DNA from 4 places in the Streptomyces sp. NPDC047079 genome. Region 2 is predicted to be linked to each of the others. Evidence: riboswitches for the same ligand, from Rfam matches in the RefSeq annotation. Region 2 holds a riboswitch; each other region holds the start of a gene.

What was found. Region 2 has a riboswitch for cyclic di-AMP ahead of ABZ823_RS04660 (transglycosylase SLT domain-containing protein). Riboswitches for the same ligand answer to the same signal wherever they lie in the genome.
Positions count from the first base shown of each region.
Region 1: linked by a shared signal. The riboswitch ahead of ABZ823_RS29830 (M23 family metallopeptidase) and the one ahead of ABZ823_RS04660 (transglycosylase SLT domain-containing protein) in region 2 are both predicted to bind cyclic di-AMP.
Region 3: linked by a shared signal. The riboswitch ahead of ABZ823_RS17070 (transglycosylase family protein) and the one ahead of ABZ823_RS04660 (transglycosylase SLT domain-containing protein) in region 2 are both predicted to bind cyclic di-AMP.
Region 4: linked by a shared signal. The riboswitch ahead of ABZ823_RS13980 (M23 family metallopeptidase) and the one ahead of ABZ823_RS04660 (transglycosylase SLT domain-containing protein) in region 2 are both predicted to bind cyclic di-AMP.

Region 1 covers NZ_JBEYUZ010000046.1:14,635-19,585, forward strand. Annotated here, with positions in the region: gene ABZ823_RS29820 (PrsW family intramembrane metalloprotease) at 1-534, shown strand, start outside; gene ABZ823_RS29825 (aldo/keto reductase) at 586-1,530, opposite strand; gene ABZ823_RS29830 (M23 family metallopeptidase) at 1,814-2,854, opposite strand; cyclic di-AMP (ydaO/yuaA leader) riboswitch at 2,866-3,022, opposite strand; gene ABZ823_RS29835 (PP2C family protein-serine/threonine phosphatase) at 3,319-4,416, opposite strand.
Region 2 covers NZ_JBEYUZ010000002.1:458,916-463,866, reverse strand. Annotated here, with positions in the region: gene ABZ823_RS04675 (ATP-grasp domain-containing protein) at 1-23, shown strand, start outside; gene ABZ823_RS04670 (FAD-dependent oxidoreductase) at 76-1,278, shown strand; gene ABZ823_RS04665 (HAD family hydrolase) at 1,664-2,518, shown strand; gene ABZ823_RS04660 (transglycosylase SLT domain-containing protein) at 2,515-3,039, opposite strand; cyclic di-AMP (ydaO/yuaA leader) riboswitch at 3,044-3,242, opposite strand; gene ABZ823_RS04655 (polyprenyl synthetase family protein) at 4,000-4,951, shown strand, end outside.
Region 3 covers NZ_JBEYUZ010000011.1:109,663-114,613, forward strand. Annotated here, with positions in the region: gene ABZ823_RS17065 (transglycosylase family protein) at 25-1,044, shown strand; cyclic di-AMP (ydaO/yuaA leader) riboswitch at 1,243-1,409, shown strand; gene ABZ823_RS17070 (transglycosylase family protein) at 1,414-2,112, shown strand; gene eno (phosphopyruvate hydratase) at 2,412-3,698, shown strand; gene ABZ823_RS17080 (septum formation initiator family protein) at 3,796-4,272, shown strand; gene ABZ823_RS17085 (DUF501 domain-containing protein) at 4,307-4,951, shown strand, end outside.
Region 4 covers NZ_JBEYUZ010000008.1:143,828-148,778, forward strand. Annotated here, with positions in the region: gene ABZ823_RS13970 (HPr family phosphocarrier protein) at 1-44, shown strand, start outside; gene ABZ823_RS13975 (GntR family transcriptional regulator) at 319-1,014, opposite strand; gene ABZ823_RS13980 (M23 family metallopeptidase) at 1,214-1,966, opposite strand; cyclic di-AMP (ydaO/yuaA leader) riboswitch at 1,979-2,161, opposite strand; gene ABZ823_RS13985 (pitrilysin family protein) at 2,385-3,773, opposite strand; gene ABZ823_RS13990 (pitrilysin family protein) at 3,770-4,951, opposite strand, start outside.

The DNA of each region.
Region 1 (4,951 bases), on a different contig from region 2:
GAGTACGGGTTCTTCGCGGTGTACGCGTCCTTCATGGCGCCCGCGTTCGCGCTGCTGACCTGGCTGGTGATCTGGACGCGGCAGCGGGAGCTGAGGACGGTACGGGAGGAGCTGCCGGCATACGCGGCCACCGGGTGGCTGGGGCCGGCGGAACCGTTCGTCCTCGGCTCCATGCGGGCGCGGCGGCTGGCCCGGCAGTACGCACGGCAGCACTTCGGGAAGGCGGCGGCACGCTCGGTCGCCGAGTACGAGGCCTACGCGACCTCACTGGCGTTCCTGCGGCACCGGGGGCGCCGCGGCCGGGTGGGGGCAGACTTCGTCGCACGGGAGGGGGAGCTGCTCTCCGCGCTGTGGGCCCGGCGGGTGGTGGCACGGCCGGCGCTGGCGCAGGCCGTACGAACCGCGGCGCCGGTACCCGTGCCGGTCTGGCCCGGCTACGGGTACGGGCACGGATACGGGCACGTCCCGTGGCACCCGGCGCCGCGCCACGGGCCGACGGCGCCCCCTCCCGCGTACAACCCCTACCGCTCGTAGGGTCGCGGTGTTGTGCCGCCGACTCCGTGGTTGCGGACGGTCGTCACCGCGCTACGCCGACGCCTCCGTCAGCTTGGCCAGGTCCTCCTCCGTCAGGGTCAGGTCCGCCACCGCCAGCAGCGCGGGCAGCTGTTCCACCGTGCGGGCGGAGGCGATCGGGGCCACGACCGTCGGCTGCGCCGCGAGCCACGCCAGTGCCACCGTCGCGATCTCCGCTCCCCGCGTGTGCGCGACCTCGTCGAGGGCCGCGAGCACGCGTCGGCCGCGTTCGGTCTCCAGGTGCTTGCCCGCTCCCTGGGCCCGCGCCGAATCCACGGTGGTGCCCGGCCGGTACTTGCCGGTCAGGAAGCCGGACGCGAGCGCGTAGTAGGGAACGGCTGCCAGGCCCGCGCGGGAGGCCACGTCCTGGAGCGGGCCCTCGTAGGTGTCGCGGGAGACCAGGTTGTAGTGCGGTTGCAGCGCCACGTACCGCGCCAGGTTCTCGCGGTCGGAGAAGTCGAGGGACGCGTGCAGGCGCTCGGCGGAGATGTTGGAGGCGCCGATGGCGCGCACCTTGCCCGCCTTCACCAGTTCGTCGAGCGCGCCGATGATCTCCTCGACCGGCAGCTCCGGCTGGTCGAAGTGCGTGTAGTAGAGGTCGATGTAATCGGTGCCGAGGCGGCGCAGGGACGCGTCGGCCGCGGCCTTGATGTTGGCGGCGCTCAGCCCCCGGTACTCGGGGTGCTGGCTGACCTTGGTCGCGATGATCACGTCGGAGCGGTTGCCGCGCGCCGCGAGCCACTTGCCGATGACGGTCTCGGACTCGCCGCCCTTGTTTCCGGGGACCCACGCCGAGTAGGCGTCGGCCGTGTCGACGAAGTTGCCGCCGGCCGCCGTGTAGGCGTCGAGGACGGCGAAGGACTGCGTCTCGTCTGCGGTCCAGCCGAAGACGTTGCCGCCGAGGGAGAGGGGGAAGACCTCGAGGTCGGAGGAGCCGAGCTTACGAAGAGAACTCATGCCCTACGTCAACGCCCGCGCCGGAAGACGATATTCCGCCTGAAGGCCGTTCCACGCGACGCATCTGACCGGCGGCCCTGACGTCGGGGGGTTGTCGTCAGGACCGCCGGGGTTCGGGAGCCGACGGCGGGGGTCAGACAGGGGACGACCAGAGTCCGGGAGGGGGCAGGCGTCCGGCAGGGGGCGGGTGTCCGGGAGGGGGCAGGCGTCCGGCAGGGGGCGGGTGTCCGGGAGGGGGCAGGCGTCCGGCAGGGGGCGGGTGTCCGGGTGGAGGCCACCGGTCTCAGGGGTTGAGGCCCTTGCTCTGGAGCCACGCCATCGGGTCGATCCCGGTGGCGCCGCCGTTCGGGTGGACCTCCAAGTGCAGGTGCGGCCCGGTGACGTTGCCGGTCGCGCCCACGCGGCCGATGACGTCGCCCGTGGACACCTTCTGACCGACGGTGACGCTGATCGACGACTGGTGGCAGAACCACAGCTCGGTGCCGTCGTCGAGGGTGAGGACCGTGCGGTAGCCGTACGAGCCCGCCCAGCCCGCCTGGGTGATGGTGCCGCTGTGGACGGCCTTGATGAGCGTGCCCGTGGGGGCGGCGAAGTCGAGGCCGGTGTGGTAGCCGGAGGACCACATGGCGCCGGCGTCGCCGAAGCGCGAGGTCAGGGTGTACGAGGAGGTGGGCAGCGCGAACTGCTTGGCCAGTTCGGCCAGCCGCGCGGCCTCGGCCTTCTTCCTGGCCTCCGCCTCGGCCGCCTTCTTCTCGGCGGCGGCCTTGGTCCTTGCGGCGTCCTGAGCCTTGGCCGCCGCGGCGGCGGCCTTCTTCGCGGCGGCGGCCTCAGCGGCCTTCGCAGCCTCCGCGGCGATCCGGTCCTGCTGGGACTCGGCCTGCTGCATGATCCGGGCGCGCAGGGCCTCGCCCGCGTTCTTGGTGCCCGCGGCCGCTTCGGTGGTGCTCACGCCGGCGGTGCTCAGGACGGTGGCGGAGCCCTTGGGGGCGCTGGCCTGCTCCTCGCCGATGAGCGCCTTGGCCGAGTCGGTGACCGAGGAGAGGTCGGGCAGGGATATGGACACCGGAGGCTTGCCGGTCTGCGCGGTGGCCATGCCGCCCGCGCCTACCGCGGCCATCACGCCGACGCCCAGAACGGTGGAGCTGCGGGCGAGTCCGCCGCCGCGCTGCTTGGTGACGCGGTGCCGACCGCGGACGGGACGGACGGAATCCTCGGTGGGGTTCCACTCCTCCCAGGGGCCCTCGTCGGTGCGGGACGCGAAGCCGATCGTCTGCGTGCCGCTTGGGGCGAACGAGGTGCTCTCGGCAGGCCGGTTGGACGCCACGTGGGCGCACTCCTTTCCTTCCGTTTCGCCTACCGGGTTAGCTGACGGGTTCGGAGGGGAAGGTCTCCTACGCGCGTATACCGGCCGTTTCGACACAGCGGTATCCGCCCGATTCACCCCAAAGTGGTGGTTCCCCGGTTCCCTTGCGGGATTCGGCACACGCGCACGGAGCCGCCTCTGGTGACGGCTGGGACGACCGCGCTGCGTTATCGAACGTTAATAGACGCGGGGCCTGGATTCCAAGCGGTTCGGACAGATCCTTGACGCTCTTGGCCAGGACTTTCATGACAGGAACGGCGTAAAACGGGCGAGTTGGCCACACCTCATCTACCTCATCGGTATTGACGGTGCGTCAGTTGTTATGCGGAGGGAGGTCACCTCCTCACCCACCGTGACAACGACCCGGCGCTCAACGATGCTTGGCCTTCGAAGGGGGATCCTCGAAGGGGGATCCTCGAAGGGGGTCATGAGCGCTCGGACCGGCGCACTGCCAGCAGAGCCATGTCGTCCGTGGCCTGACCGCCGGTATGACGGGCGACGTCCTCCGTCACGGCGGCCAGCACGGCGCCCGGGGTGGTCAGGACACGGCCGGCGAGGCCCTCGGCCGGGTCGTAGAACTCGCCGCGCGCGTCCCGGGCCTCCGAGACCCCGTCCGTATAGAAGAGCAGCGTCGAGCCGGGCGGGAAGTCCCACTCCTCCGCGCGGTCGGGCGAGGTCGCGAGGTCGCTCATGCCGAGCGGCGGCGCCGGCTCGTGCGCTTCCAGTTCGCGAACGGTGCCGTCCGGGAGCAGGAGCAGGGGGGCGGGGTGGCCGCGGTTGACGATGCGGACGAGGCCTTCCTCGTGCGGGATCTCCGCGAGGACCGCGGTGGTGAACTCCTCGTGGGCGTCGGGGCCGTCCCGGCGGAGGCCCTCGCGCGACAGCGCTCGCTCCAGGCGCTGGGCGACGGCCTCCAGGGTCGCCTCCTGCTCGGCGGCCTCCCGGAAGGCGCCGGTGACGACGGCGACGGCGGCCACGGCGCCCGTTCCCTTGCCCCGCACGTCCCCGACCACGAGCCGTACGCCGTGCGGGGAGCCCTGAACGGCGTACAGGTCGCCGCCGATGGAGGCGTCGGCCTGCGCCGCCTCGTACCGGGCGGCGATCCGGAGCCCTGCGATCCGCGCGGCGGGCTCGGGCAGTACGGCGCGCTGCGCGGCCTCGGCGATCCGGCGGGCGGAGGCCAGGCGTGCGTCATTGCGGCGTACGAGCATGTTGATGAGGACGGCGGGGACGGCCGCGGCGATGGTGGTGAGCGCCTCGGTGAGCGCACCTGACGGCCCTGACGCACCGAGCCCAGCGAGTCCGAGGTGCACGGCCAGTACGGCGGCGAGGGCCGCGGCGCCGGTGACGACGGTGCCGCGCAGCGAGTGGAGGGGCGCGGCGACGAGCGGGGCGGCGGTGAACAGGGCGACGGCCGGGAAGGCGGACGGCGTCAGCCGGCCGCAGCAGACGCCTAGGACGATGAGCAGCGCGGGCAGGGCCCGCAGAAGCGCCCGCACGTGTGAACTCCGCCGGCTCTCCACCGGACCGGTACCCGGCGACCGGCCGTTTCCGGCCCCGGACCCCGGCGCTCCGGCATTCTCGGGCCTGGCCCTCGGCGGCCGCGAGTTCCCGGGCCTGCTCCCCGGCGGCCGGGCGTCTTTGGGGCCGGTCCCCGGCGGCCGGGCGTCCTCGGGCATGATCCCCGGCGCTCGGGACTCCCCGGACCTGGCACTCGTCATGACGGGATGGCCGTGGGCCGGGCCCATGGGGCGGTCGACAGGCCGGAGGCCCGGATCGCCACCGTCCCGCGCCGGACGGCCGGTGGACCGGACGCCGCCGCTGGACCGGGCACGGTCCTCGGGCCGGATACGTCCACCGGAGCAGGCACGGCCTCCGGTCCGGCGGCCGCCGGGACTGCCACGACCGCCAGGACTGCCACGACCGTCACGTGGGTCACGAGCGTCACGACCGTCACGTGGGTCACGACGGTCACGACCGTCCGGGGCGTTGGCAGATCGGCCGGGGCCGTCGTCAAGGCCCTTCGGGTCGGCCAAGCGGCCGGAGCCGTCGTCAACG
Region 2 (4,951 bases):
GCTCCACCACCGGTACGCGCTAGCGCGTACGGCTCCACCACGAAGTAGGCATGTCGCGTCCTGGGGAGGGACTTCGTGATTCAACCGGTAGCAGTCATCGGTGCCGGGCCGTTCGGTCTGTCCACCGCCGCCCATCTAAGGGTGCGCGGTATTCCGGTACGCGTCTTCGGCGAGCCCATGGTGAGCTGGCGCGACCACATGCCCACGGGCATGCTCCTGAAGTCGACCCCCGTCGCCTCGAACATCGACGCGCCCCAGCGCGGCCACACCCTGGTCGACTACTGCGATGCGGCGGGCATCGCCCGCCTGGTAACCGACGAGGACATCATCCCGATCGAGACGTTCATCGCCTACGGCGAGTGGTTCCAGCAGAAACTGGTGCCCGAGCTGGAGCGGGTCAGGGTCGTCTCCGTGGACCGCCGTAAGGGCGGCGGCTTCGAACTGAAGCTGGACTCCGGCGAGCAGTTCGCGGCGCGGGCGGTCGTGGTGGCCACCGGCCTGTCGGGCCTCGCCCACGTCCCGCCGGAACTGGCCGCCGCCGCGACGGACGGCCCCACCCCCACGGGGCCGGTCTCCCACAGCTCCCAGCACCATGACCTGACCCGTTTCTCCGGCAAGGAGCTGCTGGTCATCGGCGCGGGGCAGTCCGCGCTGGAGACGGCGGTGCTCGCGGCCGAGGCGGGCGCGCGGGTGCGGGTGATCTCACGCGGCCAGGGCAAGGTGGCCTTCGGCGCGCCCCCGTGGGACCAGCCGAGGTTCCGCCCCGAATCGCCCTTCGGACGGGCCTGGTCCCTGTGGGCGCTCAGCTACTATCCGCACCCGTACCGGCTCCTCCCGGCCCAGACCCGTCACTACCTGGTCCGCCGGGTTCTCGGTCCGCTCGGCGCGTGGTGGCTGCGCGAGCGCTTCCTGAGCAAGGTGCAGGTGCGCGATGTCGTCGCCGTGGTCGGCGCGTCCGCGGCGGGCGGCAGCCCCGTCCTCACGGTCCGGACGCACACGGGTGGCACGGAGGAACTCACCGCGGACCATGTGATCGCCGCCACCGGGTACCGCGTGGACATCGCGGCGATGGACTTCCTGGGCCACGAGCTGCGGACGGAACTGGCGGTGAGCCGGGGCACTCCGAGGCTCGGCGCGGGTTATGTGTCCTCCGTGCCGGGCCTGTACTTCACGGGCCTGCCCGCGGCGGCCTCGTACGGCCCGGTGATGCGCTTCGTGTGCGGCACGGAGTTCGCCTCACCCAGGCTGGCGAAGCATCTGGCGGCGGCACACGGCTGAGGACGGCGGGGCCAGGTCCTCCGGCCGGGGGTCACGGGTCAGGCGATCACGGGCACGAGGACACACAGCACGAGTTCGCGGGGCACGCGTTCGCGGGACGCGAGGTCGCGTCGCGCGAGGTCACGGGGCACGGAGGGGGCGCGGCGCCGTCGCGCCCCAGGGGCCCTGGGGGCCTGGGGCCGGGTCGTGGGGAGGGGCAGGTTCGTCGGGGCGTGGCCGTACGCCGTCATGCCGGGGACCTGCGTGACGGGGCCGTACGCCTGCGTGTTTCGGGAAGCGCGCGGCAACTCGGGTTCTGTCATACGGGAGTTCGGTGGGCGCGGGATACCGGACGTCGTCCGGTTCGCGCCGAGTCGCCGGGGCGTTCCATCCGTATTCTCTGATCATGGCCGCACCCCTCGCATATTCACTCATCGCCACTGACCTGGACGGAACGCTGTTGCGTGACGACGACACGCTCTCCGACCGGTCAAGGGCCGCCCTGGCGCGCGCCTCGGCGGCAGGCGCACAGCACCTCGTCGTGACGGGGCGCCCGGCGCCCAGGGTGCGGCCGTTGCTCGACGACCTCGGAAGTAGGGGGCTCGCGGTGTGCGGGCAGGGCGCGCAGGTGTACGACGCCGGCGCGAACCGGCTCCTCTTCTCCGTCACCCTGGACCGGGAGTTGGCCGAGACCGCACTCGGCAAGATCGAGGCCGAGGTGGGGCAGGTGTACGCGGCCGTCGACCAGGACGGGGTGGACGGCCTCACGCTCATCGAACCCGGCTACCGGATGCCGCACCCCACCCTGCCGGCGGTGCGGGTCGAGCGGCGGGACGACCTGTGGTGCGAGCCGATCAGCAAGGTGTTGCTGCGCCATCACGCCCTGTCGGACGACGAGTTGGCGTCGGCGGCCCGCGCGTCCGTCGGTTCCCTCGCGACGGTCACCATGTCCGGGCCCGGCACCGTCGAACTCCAGCCGTGCGGCATCACCAAGGCGACGGGGCTCGCACTGGCCGCCGCCCATCTGGGCCTGGGGCCGTCGGAGACCATCGCCTTCGGTGACATGCCCAATGACATCCCGATGTTCGACTGGGCCGCGCATGGGGTGGCCATGGCCAACGCCCACCCCGAACTCAAGGCCGTGGCGGACGAGGTCACCATGTCGAACGAGCACGACGGCATCGCCGTCGTGCTCGAACGACTCCTCGGGGGCCACCGGAGGCCGGCCGACAGCGCCGGCCGGCGGTCCGTCGGCTATTAGTACGCGCTGTTGACGTTGTCGATCGAGCCGTACCGGTGGGCGGCGTAGTTGCACGCGGCCGTGATGTTCGCCACCGGGTCGTACGGGTCGAACGCCGTGCCGGGCACGTGGTACGCGGCGAAGGTCGGGTCGATGATCTGGAGCAGACCCTTCGACGGGATGCCCTTACGGGCGTTCGAGTCCCACAGGTTGATCGCCTTGGGGTTGCCGGACGACTCGCGCATCACGTTGCGGTAGATGCCGTTGTACGTACCGGGGATGCCGTGCTGGGCCATGACCTCCAGCGACTGACGGATCCAGCTGTCCAGGGTGGTGCCGCGGGTCGTCACGGCCTTGGCGGTGGTCGTGGCGGTCACGGTGGCCGTCGCCGGCTTACCGGTCGCGGCGGAAGCGCTGGTCGCTCCCATGACCGGCAGGGCGAGAACGGCGGCACCCGACCCCGCGAGTGCGAGGGCACGGGTGATACGGGCGGCCTTGGAGCCGCGGTCCCGTCGGCGTGCGGGCAGGGCGAAAGCGGGCATGTCGCATTCCTCTCCGGCGCCTGCGAGGTGAGCTGTCGGGTTCGGGCGGGGAGGTGCCCGGCCGTGTCCTCGATGTCGAGGGCACGGCTTCACCCCTAGCCGTTCCGGCGGGTGTCCGGATCGGCGGCCTACCTGGGTCCCCCGCTCCTGCCGTCGTGGTCGATGGGCTCCCGAGCGGCGGCAGGATTCGGCGTTCCGCTCGGATCGAGGGGAAGGTATGCGAGAGCACATGTCCGGAACAAGCTTGCAAGTCACACTCCTTCCGAATTGACCTTGAAATGGGGGAATAAGGTCGGTGATCCAGTTTGTCGAGCGGAGTTCAAGTTGCCATTCGCAAAGGGGTAGTTGGTGACACGCCCTTAATGCCCCGTCTGCCGCGGACGTGAGCTATTTCACTCTGGTCTTCGCGGTCGTCATCGATGGTTAATTACATAGGGGGTTTATTGGGGTAAAACGGTCACATGTCGTGTGTCTTGAGTGGAGCGTTTCGGGTGGGTGAGTGCCCTTCGTCCGGACTTGACTCCGTTGCCCGGCAAGGAGGTTCCCGGGCGAGGGGGGTGGGCGTGGCCGCGAGGCCGACTCGAATGCCTGGCCGGTGTATGCGGCGCGCGGGGGCGGGCAGCCGTAGAGGGAACGGGGGTGACGTCCGCAGGGGAGGGCGGGGGGTGCCCGGGCGTAAGGAGGTCGGTTCCGGCGTGAGGGGTGATTGTCGGGTATGTGGGGGAATATCTGTTCCTATCAGATGATCAGGCACATTCCGTTCGTGATCCGATACCGCCCGGCCTGGAACAGTGGGCGCTCGTGGTGATCGAAACGTGACCGGATACGCTGACTTGAGTGATGGCGACGACAGATCGACAACTCGATGAGCGCGTCGACGGGCGACGCCATCGAGCAAGTGGCCGTCCTTGAGACCGACCGTGTGATCGTCAGCAGACGTCAGCAGACAGGAGACCCCACGTGACCGTCGTCGGGCCGTTCGGGCTGAGCGTGCGGGAGCAGGCTCTGGAGGTCGATGTCCAGGCCGGATTGGCCGCTGTCGAGGAGGGGCTGCTCGAGGCCACCAAGAGTGAGGTGCCCTTCATCACAGAGGCCGCGCAGCACCTGGTGCGTGCGGGCGGGAAGCGGTTCCGGCCGCTGCTTGTGATGCTCGCGGCGCAGTTCGGCGACCCGTACGCGCCCGGAGTCGTGCCCTCGGCCGTGGTCGTGGAGCTGACCCACCTCGCCACGCTGTACCACGACGACGTGATGGACGAGGCCGAGGTGCGGCGCGGGGTGGACAGCGCGAACACCCGCTGGGGCAACTCGGTCGCGGTCCTCACGGGTGACTTCCTGTTCGCGAGGGCCTCGCACATCCTGGCCGATCTCGGCCCGGAGGCGGTCCGGATCCAGGCGGAGGCGTTCGAGCGCCTGGTCACGGGCCAGATCCTGGAGACGGCGGGCCCCCGGGACGGCCGTGACCCGGTCGAGCACTACCTCGACGTCCTCGGCGGCAAGACCGGCTCGCTGGTGGCGGTGGCGTGCCGCTTCGGGGCGATGATGTCGGGTGCCGACGAGACGGTCGTGGACGTGCTCACGCAGTACGGCGAGCGGCTGGGCGTGGCGTTCCAGCTGGCCGACGACGTCCTGGACATCGCGTCGGACTCGCACGAGTCCGGGAAGACGCCCGGGACGGACCTGCGCGAGGGCATCCCCACCCTCCCGATCCTGCGCCTGCGTGAGCGCGCGGAGCGCATGGGGCTGCCCGAGGACATCGCCCTGTGCGAGCTCCTCGGCTCCGATCTCACGGACGACGCCCGGCATGCCGAGGCCCTCGCCCGCCTGCGCGCTCACCCGGCCCTGGAGCAGGCGCGCCGCGACACGGTCCGGTATGTGGAGGACGCCCGCTCGGGCCTGGCTCCGCTGCCGGAGT
Region 3 (4,951 bases), on a different contig from region 2:
TGCTGTCGTGTGAAAGGCAATCGCATGCTCTCCGGGACCGGCCGTCACCGTCGCCCCCGCCAGGCTCCGGCCCTCCTCGTCGCGGCAGGCGTGACCGGGTCGGCGATCGCGATCCCTCTCCTCGGTGCCACCGGTGCGAGCGCGGCCGACGGTACGACCTGGGACCGGGTCGCGGAGTGCGAGAGTGGCGGATCCTGGAGCGCCGACACCGGCAACGGGCGCTACGGCGGACTCCAGTTGACGCAGCAGGACTGGGAGAGGTACGGCGGTCTCGACTACGCCCCGAGCCCGGACCAGGCGAGCCGCTCGCAGCAGATCGCCGTCGCCGAGAGGATCCTCGACCAGCGGGGCGTGTCCACCTGGAGCGCCTGCGGCCTGGTCTCCGGTCTGAGCAAGGACTCGAGTGCCGCGAACGTCGACACGGGCGTGGCCGGCGACTCCTCCGGCGGATCCGCCTCCTCCCGGGGCTCCGGTATGGACTTGGGACTGTCCGACTCGTCCAGCTCTTCCGATTCATGGCGCTCGTCCGGGTCTTCCGACCCGGGTGCGTCGTCGCCCTCTTCGGCGCCTTCCTCCGCGTCCCCCTCGCCCTCCTCTTCCCCTTCATCCGCGGCGGGCACCGACTCGGCCGGGGTTCGTGCCGACGCCGGCTCGGCCGACGCGCCCAGGGGTACGGCGAAGAGCGACGAGTCGGACAAGTCCGGGCAGAGTGGAGTGCTTTCGGCTGCGGGTGCGGAGGAGGTCTCGGGTGCCGGCCGCCACCGTGGCGGCAGTGCCGACGAGAGCGTCGCGGACGGTGGCGACGACGGCTCCGCCGGCCGTCATGCCTCGCGCGGCTCCGCCGCCGCCCGCGACACCGCCGGCGGCTCGTACACCGTCCGCCCCGGAGACAATCTGTCGTCCATCGCCGACTCCCTTGACCTGCGCGGCGGATGGGCCGCCCTCTATGACGCGAACAAGGAGACGGTCGGCGCCGACCCGGACCTCATCCTCCCCGGTCAGAGCCTTGAGCTCCGGACCGAGCCGTCCGGGGACGAGTCCTGAACTACCGCCCGAACACGGCCACTTCACGCCCCGCTTCGCGTCGAATGTCCGGTTTGGCGAGAGTGAGATATGAGTCTCATAAGCCCTGATCGTCTTTGAAATTCGGCGGATCGACTGCTTACGGTCGTGATCGCTCGCCACAGCGGGCCCCGACGGTCGCAACGCCGAATCCTGCCAGCGGCCGTACGGGAACAGTCGTCGCGTCAAGCGCCGTAGGCAGGAGCGGGGGACCCAAGGTAGGTGCCGCGCCCGGGAGTTGCCCGGGAGCGGCTTGGGGTGGAGCCGCGCGCCGAGAGGTGCGCGGCCGGGCAACTCAACCGGCCCGAACCCGACAGCTCACCTCGCAGGCGTCGGTGAGGGGATCGAACCATGCTGTGTTCCGGCAAGGGCAAGCACCGCCGTCCGTCCAAGGCCGTCCGCGCCATCGCGCTCGCCGGTGTCACCGGCGCCGCCGTCGCCGCCCCGCTGATGGCGGCCGGCAACGCCTCCGCCGCCACCGCCTCCGAGTGGGACGCCGTCGCCCAGTGCGAGTCCGGCGGCAACTGGTCCATCAACACGGGCAACGGCTTCTACGGCGGTCTTCAGTTCACCAACTCCACCTGGGCCGCGTACGGCGGCACCGCCTACGCCTCGCGGGCCGACATGGCCTCCAAGGGGCAGCAGATCGCCGTGGCCGAGAAGGTCCTCGCGGGCCAGGGCAAGGGTGCCTGGCCGGTCTGCGGCAAGGGCCTGTCCGGCGCCGCCTACAACGGCGCCCCGGCCTCCGCGGGCGGCTCCGGCAGCTCCGGCGGCTCCGCGAAGAGCACCACCACCACCCGCTCGACCGAGCAGCAGGCGGCCACCCGCTCCACCCACCGCCCGGCCCCCCGGAAGACCGTCACCACCCCGACCGGCAAGAAGGTCAAGAAGGGCGACGGCGAGTACAAGGTGGTCAAGGGCGACACCCTCGGCTCGATCGCCGAGCGGCACCACGTCCGGGGCGGCTGGGAGAAGCTGTTCGAGCTGAACAAGGACATCGTCGAGGACGCCGACCTCATCTACCCGGGCCAGCAGCTGCACCTGAAGTGACCCGGCGGCCGGCCCTGAGTCTCCTCACGGCCGTGGCCCTCCTGGTGGGGGCCGCCTGAGGGCCGCCCCCGTCCCCACGGGCTCCCCGCTCCGGTGCGTGTTCCCCCGTACGCGCCGGAGCGGGGCTTTTTGCTTCCGCGCCGTTTCTTGGCCATCCGCCCTTTGTTCCGTGCTGGAACAATGTGTGCCGTCACCCTGTCCACGGGACGGTCGGTCGGCTGGCCGATGCCCCGGGACGGTTAGGCTCTAGTCGCAAGGCACACCAGCCCCGCACTTCCAGCGTCACATCCAAGAAGGAGATGCTCGTGCCGTCCATCGACGTCGTCGTAGCCCGGGAAATCCTGGACTCCCGAGGCAACCCCACGGTCGAGGTCGAGGTCGGCCTCGACGACGGCAGCACGGGTCGTGCCGCCGTTCCGTCCGGCGCCTCCACCGGCGCCTTCGAGGCCATCGAGCTCCGTGACGGAGACCCGAACCGCTACCAGGGCAAGGGTGTCGAGAAGGCCGTCCTCGCGGTCATCGAGCAGATCGGCCCGGAGCTGGTCGGTTACGACGCCACCGAGCAGCGCCTGATCGACCAGGCGATGTTCGACCTGGACGCCACCGACAACAAGGGCTCCCTCGGCGCCAACGCCATCCTCGGCGTCTCCCTCGCCGTCGCCCACGCCGCCTCCGAGGCCAGCGACCTCCCGCTCTTCCGCTACCTGGGCGGCCCGAACGCGCACCTGCTGCCGGTGCCGATGATGAACATCCTGAACGGCGGCTCGCACGCCGACTCCAATGTGGACATCCAGGAGTTCATGATCGCCCCGATCGGTGCGGAGTCCTTCTCCGAGGCCCTGCGCTGGGGCACCGAGGTCTACCACACCCTCAAGAAGGTGCTGAAGGGCAAGGGCCTGTCCACCGGCCTCGGCGACGAGGGCGGCTTCGCCCCGAACCTCGGCTCCAACCGCGAGGCGCTCGACCTCATCCTCGAGGCCATCAAGCAGGCCGGGTACGTCCCCGGCGAGCAGATCGCCCTCGCCCTCGACGTCGCCGCCTCCGAGTTCTACAAGGACGGCAAGTACCTCTTCGAGGGCAAGGAGCGCTCCGCCGCCGAGATGACGGAGTACTACGAGGAGCTCGTCGCGGCCTACCCGCTCGTCTCCATCGAGGACCCGCTGTTCGAGGACGACTGGGCAGGCTGGAAGGTCATCACCGACAAGCTCGGCGACAAGGTCCAGCTGGTCGGCGACGACCTGTTCGTCACCAACCCCGAGCGCCTCGCCCGCGGCATCGAGGAGGGCGCCGCCAACGCCCTGCTGGTCAAGGTCAACCAGATCGGCTCGCTGACCGAGACCCTGGACGCCGTCGAGCTGGCCCAGCGCAACGGCTTCAAGTGCATGATGTCCCACCGCTCCGGCGAGACCGAGGACGTCACCATCGCCGACCTGGCCGTCGCCACCAACTGCGGCCAGATCAAGACCGGTGCCCCGGCCCGCTCCGAGCGTGTCGCCAAGTACAACCAGCTGCTGCGCATCGAGGAGATCCTCGACGACGCCGCGGTGTACGCCGGCCGCAGCGCGTTCCCGCGTTTCAAGGGCTGAGCGCCAAGGGCCGCCGAGCCAGTCGTCCGTACGTCCCCGTACGCGGTCCCGTACCGTGTGCGGGGACGTACGCACGTGTGCAGGGGAGGCGGGAGACATGGCAGTGAAGGACCGTGACCGGTTCTCCACCGCGACCAGGCTGCGGCTGCTCGGGGAGCAGACGGCGGCCCGGGTGTACCGCTCCCAGACCAGACGGCAGGCCCGCCGTTCCCGGCTCACGGGCCGGGCCGCCCTGCTCGCGCTCGTCCTCTGCTCGCTGATCGTGGCGCTCGCGTACCCGATAAGGCAGTACGTCTCGCAGCGCGCCGAGATCGCCGAGATGGAGCGGCAGCGGCAGGAGGCCCGCAACCGGGTCGAGCAGCTGCGCGACCTCAAGGCGCGCTGGCAGGACGACGCGTACGCGAAGCAGCAGATCCGGCAGCGGCTGCACTACGTGATGCCGGGGGAGACCGGGTACATCGTGGTCGACCCGGACCCGGCCAGGCAGTCCCGCGTGAACCGGACGACGTCCACCCGCCCCTGGTACGCGGGCGTCTGGGACGGGGTGGACAGGTCGGACGCGTCCGAGCAGTGAACAGAACAGAGACACAGGAGAGACTTCGTACCGCATGGAAACGCCCCCGCCGCCCACCCCGCCCACCGAGCCCACGGACGCGGACGTCGAGGCCGTCCAGCAGCAGCTCGGCCGCGCGCCGCGCGGGCTGCGCGCGATCGCGCACCGCTGCCCGTGCGGGCAGCCGGACGTCGTGGAGACGGCGCCGCGGCTCCCCGACGGCACCCCGTTCCCGACGACGTACTACCTGACGTGTCCGCGGGCCGCCTCCGCGATCGGCACGCTGGAGGCCAACGGCGTCATGAAGGAGATGACGGAGCGCCTGGCGACCGACCCGGAGCTGGCCGCCGCCTACCGTGCCGCGCACGAGGACTACATCGCCCGCCGCGACGCCATCGAGGTCCTGGAGGGCTTCCCGAGCGCGGGTGGCATGCCGGACCGGGTGAAGTGCCTGCATGTGCTCGTGGCCCACTCGCTGGCCGCCGGCCCGGGCGTCAACCCGCTCGGCGACGAGGCCCTCGCGATGCTGCCGGAGTGGTGGCGCAAGGGGTCGTGCGTGACATCCGCGGGGCCGCCGCCGGACGAGGAGTGGGAGGTGGTGGAGACGACCGACACCGGCTGGTTCGCCGTCAACCCCGTCCACCTCGCCGACTCCGGGGAGAAGCGGTCCGGCAAGCAGGAGTCCGGGGAGCAGGAGTCC
Region 4 (4,951 bases), on a different contig from region 2:
AGCTGGTCGCCGAGGGGCTCGAGGAGCTTCCCGAGACGGTCTGACCCTTCGGACACCACGGTTGCGGAAGCCGCGTCGCGCCCTCGGGGCGGACGCGGCTTCCGCCGTCTTCGGGCACCGGCCCTGAGGTGTTCGGCGCCTCCGTGCGGGCCCTCTCCGGTGACTGCCCCTCGGCCCGGCGCCCGCGGAATATGGCGCCGTCACGAGAAATTACGCGCGGCACACGGAATTCACGCATGCCGGTTTTACCGGGCACGCGGGAACAGGGCAGCCGGAATAGGCTTCGCCGAATACCCCTCTTTGTATACGGCGCCTGTGTTAATACCGGGAACCGGACGCGTTTACGGTGTGTTGCGAAGCCCTCACACGCTCCGCGCGGTCGCCCGCGCCGGGGAAGCGCAGCCGGTGCGCGACGGTCATGCGCTCGGTGTGCAGCGCCGTGATGGCGCGCGCCCGCTCGCTGTCCCCGCGCGCGACGGCGTCCACGATTCCGCCGTGCTCGGCCCAGGACTCCACGGGATCGACCGGCGCCTCGACCACGTACATCCAGCCGATCTTGTGCCGCAGCTGGGCGAGTGTCGAGGTGAGCACGGGGCTCCCGCAGGCCTGCGCCAAGGTCTCGTGGAACCAGCCGCCCAGAGACCGCAGATCCTCGCTGCCGCCCCTCCTGGCGCGCTCCTGGCCCAGCCTGACCAGGCCGCGCAGCACCTTGAGGTGGGCCTCGGTGCGGCGCTGGGCGGCCCGCGCTGCCCCCAGCGGTTCCAGCAGCATCCGCATCTCCAGAAGGTCGGCGGCCTCCTGCTCGGTGGGTTCCGCGACACACGCGCCCGCGTGCCTGCGGGTGACGACGAAGCCCTCGGCCTCCAAGGTGCGCAGGGCCTCGCGCACGGGGACGCGGGAGACGCCGTAGCGGCGGGCGAGGAGCTCCTCGGTGAGCCGGCCGCCGCGCTCGTAGACACCCGCGACGATGTCGTCACGGATCGCCGTGCATACCGAGTGCGCCGGAATACGCATGACCGACCTCCGCCTTAATACCCGTGAAACGTCGACGGTTGACGTGTGTCCCGCCGACTCTATTGCAGCTCGCCTGAATTTCCGACGGCGAGCCGAAATCCATGGATATTTTTTGGACAGACAGCAGTCCGAAACGACGACGACCCCGGCCGATGGGCCGGGGTCGTCACATACGGGCGCGCCGCACGGCGGCCCGCTGTCAGACGTTCACGCCGTGCGATCGGAGGTAGGCGACAGGGTCGATGTCCGAGCCGTACTCCTGGGTGGTGCGCGCCTCGAAGTGGAGGTGCGGACCGGTTGTGTTGCCGGTCGCCCCGGAGAGGCCGATCAGCTCTCCCGGGGTGACGCTCTGGCCCACGGAGACGCCGATGGAGGACAGGTGGCCGTACTGCGTGTAGGTGCCGTCGTTCATCTTGACGACGATCTGGTTGCCGTACGCGCCGCCCCAACCGATCTCGACGACGGCACCCGAGCCGACCACGTGCACAGGCGTGCCCGTGGCGGCATGGAAGTCGATGCCGGTGTGGGTGCCGGAGGACCACAGGGAGCCGCCGGTCCTGTAGCCGGTGGAGACGTAGGAGTGGAGGATCGGCGCCACGTACGCGGTCAGGCGCCTGCGCTCGGCCTCGCGGGCGGCGCGCTCCTTGGCCTCGCGTTCCTTGCGCGCCTTCTCCGCGGCCTGCCGGCGCGCGGCCTCCGCGGCCTTCTTCTGCTCGGCGGCCTGTTTCTGGGCGGCGGCCTGGGCGTCGATCTTCTCCGCGACCGAGTCGCCGAGGCTGACGGCCCGGATCAGTCCCGTCTCCTCGACAGGGTGCCCGGCGGCGAAGGCCGGGGCGGCCAGGGTGCCGATGACGCCGGTGGTGGTGAGCGCCGCGACACCCACGGCGTTCGCGGTCGTACGCCGCATGCGGCTGGGACGGCGGTGCTTCCCGGTGGCGCAGGTGAACGCCATGAAGTGGCTGGTCCTTTCCTTCCCTCTCGCCTACCGGGTTAGCTGACGGGTTCGGAGCAGGAAGGTCTCCTACGGGCTGACGCCCGATTCACCCCAGGGACTGCATGGGCCCCGCCGGCCGCGAAGGCGGCGACAGGAGGGTGGGTCCCCGGCTCCCCTGGCTCGCGCCGTACGGGGACTCGGCGATGGCTGTCCGGTGCCGCGGATGCGGCGCACTGCCTGACGGACAGCCCGACAGACGCTAAAAGGAGCCTCTTTCGGTCGGCAAACCGATCAGGGGGTTTGTAGCGCATCCCACAGGGCAGAGAGGCAGCCTCCATGGCAATACGGACAAATTCCTCGAGAGGGGGCCCGGGTGACGGAAGGCGTCACCCGGGCCCTTCTGAGCGTCGCGGCTCCGGACGCGCGGGCAGCGCCTCTACTCGGCCCGGACGACGCGCACTTCGCCGATGCCCAGCGCCTTGACGGGCTCCTCGATCTGCGCGGCGTCGCCCACCAGAACGGTCACCAGCCGGTCCACCGGGAAGGCGTTCACGACGGCGGCCGTGGCCTCGACCGTGCCTGTGTCGGCGAGCTTCTGATACAGGGTCGACTGGTAGTCGTCCGGCAGGTGCTGCTCGACCTGGTCCGCGAGCGTGCTCGCGACGGCCGCCGCGGTCTCGAACTTCAGCGGCGCCACACCCACCAGGTTCTGCACGGCGACATCACGCTCGGCGTCCGTCAGCCCCTCGGCGGCGAGGGTGCGCAGCACCTTCCAGAGGTCGTCGAGCGCCGGGCCGGTGTTCGGCGTGTCGACGGAACCGCTGATGGCCAGCATCGCGGCGCCGGTGCCGTCGGGCGCGGAACGCAGCACCTGGCCGAACGCCCGCACCCCGTAGGTGTAGCCCTTCTCCTCGCGCAGGACGCGGTCCAGGCGGGAGGTGAGGGTGCCGCCGAGGCAGTACGTACCGAGCACCTGTGCGGGCCACACCCGGTCGTGTCGGTCCGCGCCGACGCGGCCGATCAGCAGCTGTGTCTGGACGGCACCGGGGCGGTCCACGATGATCACGCGGCCGGTGTCGTCGGCGGTCACCGGGGGCACGGGGCGCGGCTTGGCGGGTGCCCCCGTCCAGGCTCCGAGCGTCTCGCCGAGGAGCTCGTCGAGGTCGACGCCGGTGAGGTCGCCGACCACGACGGCGGTGGCCGTGGAGGGCCGCACATGGCGCTCGTAGAAGGCGCGGACCGCCGCAGCGTCGATGTTGGAGACCGTCTCCTCGGTGCCCTGACGCGGGCGCGACATCCGCGAGGACGCCGGGAACAGCTCCTTGGAGAGTTCCTTGGCGGCGCGGCGGGCCGGGTTGGCCATCTCGTGCGGGATCTCGTCGAGGCGGTTGCGCACCAGGCGCTCGACCTCGCTGTCGTCGAACGCCGGCGACCTCAGGGCGTCGGCGAGCAGCCCGAGTGCCTTCGACAGGCGGGAGACGGGCACTTCGAGGGACAGGCGCACACCGGGGTGGTCGGCGTGCGAGTCGAGGGTGGCGCCGCAGCGCTCCAGCTCGGCGGCGAACTCCTCGGCGGAGTGCTTGTCGGTGCCCTCGGAGAAGGCACGCGCCATGATCGTGGCGACGCCGTCGAGGCTGGCCGGCTCGGCGTCAAGGGGCGCGTCGAGGAGCACCTCGACGGCGACGACCTGCTGGCCGGGGCGGTGGCAGCGCAGCACCGTCAGGCCGTTGTCGAGGGCACCGCGCTCGGGCGCGGGGAACGCCCAGGGGCGGGCCGCGCCGGGCTGGGGCTGCGGGTGGAAGTCCATGGTCGCGAGCTCGGTCACTTCGCCGACTCCTCGTCGTTGCTCGTGTCTTCGGCGGCGGTGGTCTCGGCGGCCTGAGCGCTCTCGGCCTCGGCCGCGACCGGCTCGTACACGAGGACCGCGCGGTTGTCGGGGCGCAGACGGGCCTTGGCGATCTCCTGCACCTCCTCGGCGGTCACGTCGAGCACCCGTCGCACGGCGGTCAGCGCGAGCTGCGGGTCGCCGAACAGCACGGCGTACCGGCACAGTTCGTCTGCGCGGCCGGCGACCGTGCCGAGGCGGTCCAGCCACTCGCGCTCCAACTGGGCCTGGGCACGCTCCATTTCCTCGGCCGTGGGTCCCTCCTCGGCGAACCGGGCGAGCTCCTCGTCGATGGCGGCCTCGATGACGGGCACCTCGACGTCACCTGAGGTCTTCACGTCCAGCCAGCCCAGGGAGGGCGCCCCGGCGAGCCGGAGCAGGCCGAAGCCGGCGGCGACGGCGGTGCGGTCGCGCCGCACGAGCCGGTTGTAGAGACGGGAGGACTCGCCGCCGCCGAGGATGGTGAGGGCCAGATCCGCCGCGTCACACGCGCGCGTGCCGTCGTGCGGCAGCCGGTAGGCGCCCATGAGGGCACGCGCCGGGACCTCCTCCTCGACGACCTCGCGCAGCTGCCCGCCGATGATGTCGGGCAGCGAGCCGTCGCGCGGGTCGGGCTTGCCGTCGTGGGACGGGATGGACCCGAAGTACCTCTCGATCCAGGCGAGGGTCTGCTGCGGGTCGATGTCGCCGACGACGGACAGGACCGCGTTGTTGGGCGCGTAGTACGTGCGGAAGAAGGCGCGCGCGTCCTCCAGGGTGGCCGCGTCCAGGTCCGCCATCGAGCCGATGGGCGTGTGGTGGTAGGGGTGGCCCTCCGGGTAGGCGAGCGCGGTGAGCTTCTCGAAGGCGGTGCCGTACGGGACGTTGTCGTAGCGCTGGCGGCGCTCGTTCTTCACGACGTCCCGCTGGTTCTCCATCGACTCGTCGTCGAGGGCGGCGAGCAGCGAGCCCATGCGGTCGGCCTCCAGCCAGAGGGCGAGCTCCAACTGGTGGGCCGGCATGGTCTCGAAGTAGTTGGTGCGCTCGAAGCTGGTCGTGCCGTTCAGTGATCCGCCGGCGCCCTGCACCAGTTCGAAGTGGCCGTTGCCCTTCACCTGCCCCGACCCCTGGAACATCAG